DNA from 2 places in the Micromonospora sp. WMMD735 genome. Region 2 is predicted to be linked to the other one. Evidence: riboswitches for the same ligand, from Rfam matches in the RefSeq annotation. Region 2 holds a riboswitch; the other holds the start of a gene.

What was found. Region 2 has a riboswitch for S-adenosylmethionine ahead of thrC (threonine synthase). Riboswitches for the same ligand answer to the same signal wherever they lie in the genome.
Region 1: linked by a shared signal. The riboswitch ahead of ACN268_RS04665 (ABC transporter substrate-binding protein) and the one ahead of thrC (threonine synthase) in region 2 are both predicted to bind S-adenosylmethionine.

What each region holds. Positions count from the first base shown of each region.
Region 1 is NZ_JBMHMJ010000002.1:1,052,525-1,056,855, reverse strand. It holds gene ACN268_RS04685 (GAF and ANTAR domain-containing protein) at 1-7, opposite strand, end outside; gene ACN268_RS04680 (RNA 2'-phosphotransferase) at 175-711, opposite strand; gene ACN268_RS04675 (SDR family oxidoreductase) at 786-1,634, opposite strand; gene ACN268_RS04670 (winged helix-turn-helix transcriptional regulator) at 1,755-2,150, shown strand; SAM riboswitch class IV at 2,218-2,330, shown strand; gene ACN268_RS04665 (ABC transporter substrate-binding protein) at 2,598-3,494, shown strand; gene ACN268_RS04660 (amino acid ABC transporter permease) at 3,534-4,328, shown strand; gene ACN268_RS04655 (amino acid ABC transporter ATP-binding protein) at 4,325-4,331, shown strand, end outside.
Region 2 is NZ_JBMHMJ010000002.1:4,450,428-4,454,758, forward strand. It holds gene ACN268_RS19125 (GNAT family N-acetyltransferase) at 1-365, opposite strand, end outside; gene thrC (threonine synthase) at 769-2,055, opposite strand; SAM riboswitch class I at 2,064-2,199, opposite strand; gene ACN268_RS19135 (hypothetical protein) at 2,527-3,231, shown strand; gene ACN268_RS19140 (DoxX family protein) at 3,290-3,739, opposite strand.

The sequences.
Region 1 (4,331 bases), 3.4 Mb from region 2:
CTGCCATCACGGCTCCTTTCCGGTGGGCGTCCCCCGGGCTGCCCGTGGTGGGGCGCGTCTGCCCCGGCCCGACGGTGGGCCCGACGCACCGGGGTGCGCACAATCCGCACCATACCCGCACCCGGGGCCGACCGCCCCCGCACGCACCGCCGACGGGCTGGCCACGGCGGCCGGTCAGGCCAGGTAGGCGGGCGGCACCGCGTCGGTGAGCCACACGCCGTTGGCGCTGCGGTAGAAGGTGTGCCCGTCGCGGGCCATGGCCGCCGCGTCGACGGTCAGCACCACCACCGCGCCGCCCCGGCGGGCCCCGACCCGCCGGGCCGTCGGCACGTCCGGCGACAGGTGTACGTGGTGTCGTCCGCCCCGGTTGAGCCCGGTGGCCCGGATCGAGTCGAGGGCCGCGGCCCCGGTGCCGTGGTAGAGCAGGGCGGGTGGCGGTTGCGCGGTCAGTCCCAGGTCGACCGGGTAGGAGTGGCCCTGGCTGGCCCGGATGCGTTCCACCCCGTCGGCGTCCCGGGTCACCGCGAACCGTTGCTTGTCGTCGTCGGCGACGACGGTGTCCAGGGTGGCCCGGTCGATGCGCAGGGCGGCCAGCAGGTCGGCGACGGTCACCCACCCGCCCGGGTCGGGGGCGAGGCCGAACCGGGCGGGTCGGTGGCGCAGGGCCAGGGAGATCCGTTTGCTGGTCCGTACCCGCGTCTGGTGATCCATGTCGAGCATTGTCGGACCGGGGGCGGGCCCGCTCCACCGGTTATCCGGTGCCGCGCCCGCCCCCTGCGGTCGGCTCAGCCGGCGGCGCGCAGCGCCTCGGTGAGGGTGGTGGGACGGCGGCCGAGCAGCTTCTCCAGGTCGGCCACGGGCACGTACAGCGCGCCCCGGGCGAGGCCCCGGTCGGCGTCGGCCAGGGTGGCCGCGTACGGCTCGGGCAGCCCGGCGGAGACGAGCATCTGGGTGTACGCCGGCACCGGCAGGTCGGTGTAGCGGACGTCGCGTCCACTCTGGCGGGACACCTCGGCGGCCAGTTCGGTCATGGTGAACGCCTCGCCGCCCAGTTCGTAGACCCGACCGGCGTGGCCCTCGGTGGTGAGCACCTCGGCGGCGGCCTCGGCGTAGTCGGCCCGGGTGGCGGCGCTGACCCGGCCGTCGCCGGCCGACCCGGCGACCCCGTGGGCCAGGTAGTTGGCCAGTTGACCTGTGTAGTTCTCCAGGTACCAGCTGTTGCGCAGCAGCACGTACGGCAGGCCCGAGGCGCGCAGTTCCTCCTCGGTGGCCCGGTGTTCGGCGGCCAGCAGCAGGTCGGAGGTGTCGGCGTGGGCGATGCTGGTGTAGACGACCAGGCCGACGCCGGCCTGACGGGCGGCCTCGATCACGTTGTGGTGCTGCGGCACCCGCTGGCCGACCTCGCTGCCGGAGACGAACATCAGCTTCTCGGCGTCGGCGAAGGCGGTACGCAGCGAGTCGGGGTCGGTGTAGTCGGCCGCCCGCACCACGACGCCCCGGTCGGCGAGGTCGGCGAGCCGGTCCACGGAGCGGCCGAGGGCCACGACCTGCCCGGCGGGTACGCCCCGGCGCAGCAGGGATTCGACGATCAGGCGGCCCAGGTGGCCGGTGGCCCCGGTGACGACGACGGACATGGCGCTCTCCTTCGGGTGGCGTGCTCTTGTCGTACTCGCCAACGCGCAGGTAGGAGCCGATACTTCCCGGCAGAGAGTAGGCACCTTGAAGTTTGTGACGCACTGATGGAGAGTAAAGAGATGAGACCCGACCCGTTCCAGCGCGACTGCGGCAGCCGGCAGGTCATCGACCGGATCGGTGACCGGTGGAGCGTGCTGGTCGTGCTCACCCTCGCCGACGGCGAACGCCGCTACAGCGAACTGGCCGAGCACATCGACGGGATCAGCCAGAAGATGCTCACCCAGACCCTGCGCGGGCTGGAACGCGACGGCCTGGTCACCCGCACCGTGCACGCCAGCGTCCCGCCCCGGGTCGACTACGCCCTCACCGACCTCGGCCGCAGCCTGCTCGACCTGGTCTCCGGCCTGGAAGCCTGGGCCACCACCCACCTCGCCGAGGTGCAGGCGGCCCGGGTCCGCTACGACGCCGAGGTCCTGGGCCGCCCGACGACCACCGCGCGGGCCGGCCGCCGGTAAGGGGCGGACGTGAGGGCCGTCATAACGGGTGGACGACCGGCCGGTCGCTGCTGCTAGATTTCGGGCAGGTCATGAGCGCCAGCGTCAAGCCCCGGCTCGCTGGCCGGCAACCCTCCGCCACGGTGGGGTGCTCCGGGTGAGGACCAGGCACCGGTGAACGACCCGGTGCAAGCGTGGCCTGGTCACCCCAGGTCGACACCGATCAGGGAGAACCCGTGTCGAACCACCCACCCGGCGACGGCGTCACCGCCGTGACCCGATCCGGCGTCCGGTCCGTCGGCGTCCGGCTGGTCAGGCGGCGGCACGTCGACCTCATGCGGGTGCACAGCGACTCCTGTCGCCGCCGCTAGTCGGACCCCTCTTCCCGTGACACCCCAGCGGGATGCCCGGTGGGCATCCCGTCGGCGGCGCGCGTCCGCCGCCGCCCGACCACCTCCGGAGACACCCGTGCGATTCCTTCCTGCCCTGCCCACCCCCCGACTGTTCCGCGCCACCTGGACGCGGGTCGCCGCGCTCGGCGTCGCCGCCCTGCTCGCCGGCACCGCGCTGACCGCCTGCGGCGGCGACTCCGAGGCGGCCGACAACCCGTACGGCCTGCTCCAGCCGGGGGTGCTGCGCGCCGGCACGCTCACCGACGCCCCACCGAACGTCTACCTCAAGGACGGCACGTTCACCGGCTTCGACAACGACCTGCTCGTCGCCGTCGCCGGCAGGGTCGGGCTGAAGGTCGAGTTCGTCGGCACCGACTTCTCGGCGCTGCTGTCCCAGGTCAACAACCGCAAGTTCGACGTCGGCAGCTCCTCGATCACCGTCACCGAGGCCCGGAAGAAGACCGTCGACTTCGGCAACGGCTACGACTTCGGCTACTTCGGCCTCGACGTGCCGGCCGGCTCCCCGCTCACCGGCTTCGACCAGCTCGCCGGCAAGCGGGTGGTGGTCGTGCAGGGCACCGTGCAGGACGACTACGCCACCTCCCGCAAGCTCGACCCGGTGCGGGTGCCCGACTACAACGGGGCGATCAACCAGCTCAAGGCCGGCACCGCCGACGCCTGGATCGCCCCCGCCGAGATCGGCGAGAAGTCGGCCGCCGACAGCAACGGCAAGATCACGGTTGCGGCCACGGAGTTGAGCCCGGCCCCCACCGCGTACGCCGTCGCCAAGGGCAACGACGCGCTGCGCGAGGCGTTGGACAAGGGCCTCGACGAGGTCATCGCCGACGGCACCTGGACCCGGCTCCAGCAGCAGTACTACCCGGGTCGGCCGATCCCGGCCGGCTTCACCCCCGGCAGCGGCGACGTCACCGCCCCGGGCGCGGCGACGCCGTCGGCGTCGGCCACCTCCTGACGGTACGACCAGACCAGCGAGCGGGGCGGTAGGAGAACCATGGATCCGTTGAGCACCCTGTGGGAGACCTTCTTCGACGGGGACGCCATGCGCGAGGCGCTGCCCGAGATGCTGACCGTCGGGCTGCCCAACACGCTGATCCTGGCGGTCTCCGCCGCCCTGCTCGGCTCGGTGCTGGGCATGGCGCTGGCCGTGGCGGGCATCTCCCGTACCCGGTGGTTGCGCTGGCCGGCCCGGGTCTACACCGACGTGTTCCGGGGCCTGCCCGCCGCCGCCACCATCCTGCTGATCGGCGTCGGCCTGGCCCCGCTCGGCATGCAGGTGTGGGGCCCCAACCCGTACCCGCTGGGCATCCTGGCGCTGTCGCTGATCGCCGCCGCGTACATCGGGGAGATCTTCCGATCCGGTATCCAGAGCGTGGAGGCCGCGCAGCTGGAGGGGGCCCGCGCGCTGGGCTTCTCCTGGGGTGAGGCGATGCGCCTGGTGATCGTCCCGCAGGGCGTACGCCGGGTGCTGCCGGCCTGGGTGAACCAGCTGATCGCGCTGATCAAGGACTCCAGCCTGGTCTACTTCCTCGGCCTGCTGGCCAGCCAGCGGGAGCTGTTCCGGATCGGGCAGGACTACGCGGCCAACACCGGCAACCAGTCGGCGCTGCTGCTGGCCGGCCTGTGCTACCTGCTACTGACCGTGCCGCTGACGCACGCGGTCAACGCCATCGACCGCCGGCTGCGCCAGGGTCGGGCAGCCACCGTCGACCCTGACGACGACGGCGGGCTGGCCCTGGCCGGCGCGACCGTTCCACCACCACGCCCCACCCGGGAGGACCCCCGATGAGCA
Region 2 (4,331 bases):
GCGGAGCCGACCACCCGCTTGCAGCCGGCCTCCCGGAGCAGCCGCCGGACGTGGGCGAACAACGCCCGCCCCACCCCGCGCCGCCGGTACGCCGGGTCCACCGCCAGCTCCATGCTGGCGTTCTCGGTGTTGTCCAGCAGGTGCAGGTTGATCCGGACCCAGCCGACGGGCACCCCGTCGAGCCGGGCCACCGACCACCGGGTGTCGATGCCGGGCATCGGGTGCCACAGCGGTGCCTCGAAGCGTCGCCGGCAGAGCGGCGGGAGGTCGGGGGATTCCGTCGCCTCGACCATGGCCGCGATCCGGTAGAGGGCGTCGAGGGTGGGTTGATCGGTCCGGTCGATCGTCGCGATGTCCAGGGCCACGCCGCGAGTCTTCCCGTGGACGACACCGGGGGCCAGCGGTTTTCCGCTGGCCCCCGGTTCACGTTGGTCGGGAGGGACGTTCGCACAACGCCTCCGGCGTTGGGTCGCAAGAACTTGAAAAGTCTCCGGCGAAAGCCCTCCCGCACGGAGCATCTTCCGCCGCCCGGTTCCTGCCGTCAAGTCCTTCCCGGCGGGTTTTCACCACGCACCGCGAAAACCCGGTCACCCAGAGATCCACTCGGGCCATCCTGTGCCCATGATCGACACAGTGGGCCGGAGAGGCGGTATCCCGGCCGGCTGACACCGCAACCCGCACCCCGATGGGTCGACCACCCTGGCACGGACCGGGGGCGGGCCGACGCGGGGGCCGACACCGCGCACGGGGGCCGACACCGCGCCGGGTTCAGGAGAGGAGGCCGGCGTCGCGGGCGGCCCGCAGGGACGGCTTGATCCGGTGGGTGGGGCCGACCTGACCGGCGACCGCGTCGATGGTCTTCAGGCCCTCGCCGGTGTTGAAGACGACCGTCTCGGCGGTCGGGTCGAGCCGGCCGGACTCGACCAGCTTGCGCAGCACCGCCACGGTCACCCCGCCGGCCGTCTCGGCGAAGACGCCCGTGGTGCGGGCCAGCAGCCGGATGCCGGCGCGGATCTCGTCGTCGTCGACGTACTCCATCCAGCCGCCGGTACGCCGCACCGCCTCCAGGGCGTACAGGCCGGCGGCGGGGTCGCCGATGTTGAGGGACTTGGCGATGCCGGTCGGCCGGACCGGGGTGATGGTGTCGGTGTCGGCGTGCAGGGCGGCGGCGATCGGGTTGCAGCCGGCCGACTGGGCGCCGAACACCCGCCAGCCCCCGGCCGGGGCCTCGACCAGGCCGATCTCGACCAGCTCGGTGAACGCCTTGTCAATCTTGGTGAGCAGTTCGCCGGAGGCCATCGGGATGACCACCTGGGCCGGGATGCGCCAGCCGAGCTGCTCGGCCACCTCGTACCCGAGGGTCTTGGAGCCCTCGGCGTAGTAGGGCCGGACGTTGACGTTGACGAAGGCGGTGTCCTCGAACTCGTCGGTCTCCACCAGTTCGCCGCAGAGCCGGTTCACGTCGTCGTACGAGCCGTCGATGGCGACCAGGTCGCCGCCGTAGACGGCGGTGGTGATCACCTTGCCCTGCTCCAGGTCGCCCGGGATGAAGACCACCGAGGGTGCGCCGGCGCGGGCCGCGTGGGCGGCCACCGAGTTGGCCAGGTTGCCGGTCGAGGCGCAGGCGAACCGCTCGAAGCCGAGCGCCTTCGCGGCGGTGAGCGCCACCGAGACCACCCGGTCCTTGAACGAGTGGGTCGGGTTGGCGCTGTCGTCCTTGACCCACAGCGGCGCGCTGATGCCCAGCTCGGCGGCGAGGTGGGGGGCCGCCACCAGCGGGGTCAGCCCCGGGTCCAGGGTGACCCGGGTGGCCGGGTCCTGGCCGGCGGGCAGGAGGGCGGCGTACCGCCAGATGTTCTGCGGGCCGGCCTCGATCTGCTCGCGGGTGACGCGCGCCAGCGCGGCGGCGTCGTAGTCGACCTCCAGCGGGCCGAAACACTCGTAGCAGGCGTGCTGCGCGGCGAGCGGGTAGCGGGCGGAGCAGGCGCGGCAGACCAGGGCACGGGCGGGGCTGGCGGCGGTGTCGATACCGGGGGCGGCGAGCGTCGACGTCATGTCGATTCCTCTCATCTTTCCCCGCATCGCACCCTGCGGCGGGGACGGAATTGGCACCTGCCCCGCCGGACGCTCAGCGATGAGCGCGCGGGGTGGTTGCCGGGGCGTCGTCGGGCCGTATCCCTCAGCCCCTCTGGATGAGGTATGCAGTTGTGAGACCGAGTCTAGGCAGCTTCGCGGCCATCGCCCAGCCTGCTTCCCACGGTGTGAACCATGGCGTTGGCCACCCTGTCACCTGGCATCGGCCGGGCACCCCGGCCGACACCGGTGTTTCGGGGAAGTTTCCAGCTCAACACGTCCGTAAGCACCGGGCGGAGAAACCCGTACGCCGGCCCCCCGGTCGGCCCCTGACGGCGCTCCGACAGGCCGACCCGGGCGGGCCGTGGAGCCGATGACCGGCATTGCCATCGATCAGTACGGTGCGGGTGATCTGATGTCGAGAGAGGACCCCCGGCAATGCGACGGATACCGTTGAGCCTCACCAGTCTCGCCCTGGTCTGCCTGCTCACCGCGTGCGGGGGTGAGCAGGGCACGAAGGACGGGGCGGCACCGACGGTCGGCCCGTCCGCCGAGCCCTCCACGGCCTCGGTGCTGAACGCGGCCACGGTCGAGCCGACGCCCACCGGCGTCGAGCCGACCCCGCAGAAGAAGAGCGCCCCCGCCACCGCCCCGGCGGTCACCACCACTGCCCCGGCACCGGTGGTCAAGGCTCCGTTGACCTGCGCCCATCTGGCGGGTGCCAGGCTCGGTAGCAGCAAGACGCCCTACAACGGCTATCCGGACTACCTGCCGTTGAGCGAGGGGCAGTGGTCGGGCGAGGACGGCGCGACCGTGACGCTCCAGAAGCCCTGCGGCATCGGCGACCTCGACGGCGACGGCGCGGACGACGCGGTCGGCGTGGTCTCGATCAACTCCGGGGGCAGCGGCACCTTCTACACCGTCGCGGTGTGGCGCAACAACGGTGGGCTGCCGGTGTTCCGGGCGCTGACCGATCTCGGCGACCGGACCCCGGTCGTGTCGGTGAGCGTGGCCGGACAGCGGGCCACCGTGGTCTGGTTGACCCGCAGCCCCAGCCGGGGCATGGCCGAGCTGGACATCAAGCGCACCTCGGTCTACAAGCTGTCCGGCAGCACGCTCGCCGAGGTGAGCCACACCGACGCTCCCTACAACCCCTGACCGGCCGGATGGCCGGGGCCGCCTGGTCGAGGCGGTCCCGGCCACCCGGGTCAGCGCGTCAGACCGACACCGAGGCGGGCTCGGAGACCGGGGCCGCCGGGGCGTCGGAGCGCCGGCGGCCGAGCAGCGTGTCGAGCGCCCAGGAACCCGGGCCGAGGACCGCGATCAGCAGGAACGACCAGCAGAACAGCGCGGACAGCTCGCCGCCGTTGCGCAGTGGCAGCAGGCCCTCCGGCTGGTGCACCACGAAGTAGGCGTACGCCATCGAGCCGGACGCGAGCAGCGCCGCGGGCCGGGTGAAGAGACCGGCCAGCACCAGCGCGCCGCAGACCAGCTGGATCAGCGCGGCCCACCAGCCCGGCCAGGCGCCGAGCGGGACGGCCTTGCCGGTCACCGGGTTGCCGCCGAACAACCCGAAGACCGACGACAGGCCGTGCAGCATGAACAGCAGGCCGATGACCATGCGGTACAGGGACAGGGTCGGCCCGCCGAGCCGAGAGACGTTCATGGGAACCTCCATGGAAGGGATTACTTCCCCTCATGATGAGGCATCGAAGCAGTTAAATCGATAAATTCTTTGTTTCTGGGAAGATCCCGTTGCGAGACAATACCCCACCCCCCGCACCGCGGGCCGCCCCCGCCGGCCGACGCCGGGCCCATCGGCACCAGACCCGCCCACCGCGCCCGCGCCGACCGCCCCGACGGCGGTCGACGCGGGCGCCGGGCGTAATGATTGTTAACTATGAATGAACTGTCATCAAGTTCATACACGATGTTTATGGTAAATGAATATGCGCACAATTCGCGTGGTCTCCGGTGGGCCCTTCGCGGGGCGACCCGCACCCCCATCCGACCCCGGGTGCCGCACCCCGGGCGGCGCGGCCGGCACACCTCCCGAGCGCCGCTGCCGACCGTCGCCCCGACCGCACCACCGCCGTGCGACGTGCGCGTCCACTGAGCACGCCGGCAGGCACGGAGACCCATCACCCGCCGCAGCGGCAGGCGGCACCCACGACCGACCGCCGCGGCCCGCGCGCCGGCTTCGGACGACAGCAACCGGTTGGCACGGTATTCCCGGGAGACCCCGAAAGCCGGACCCA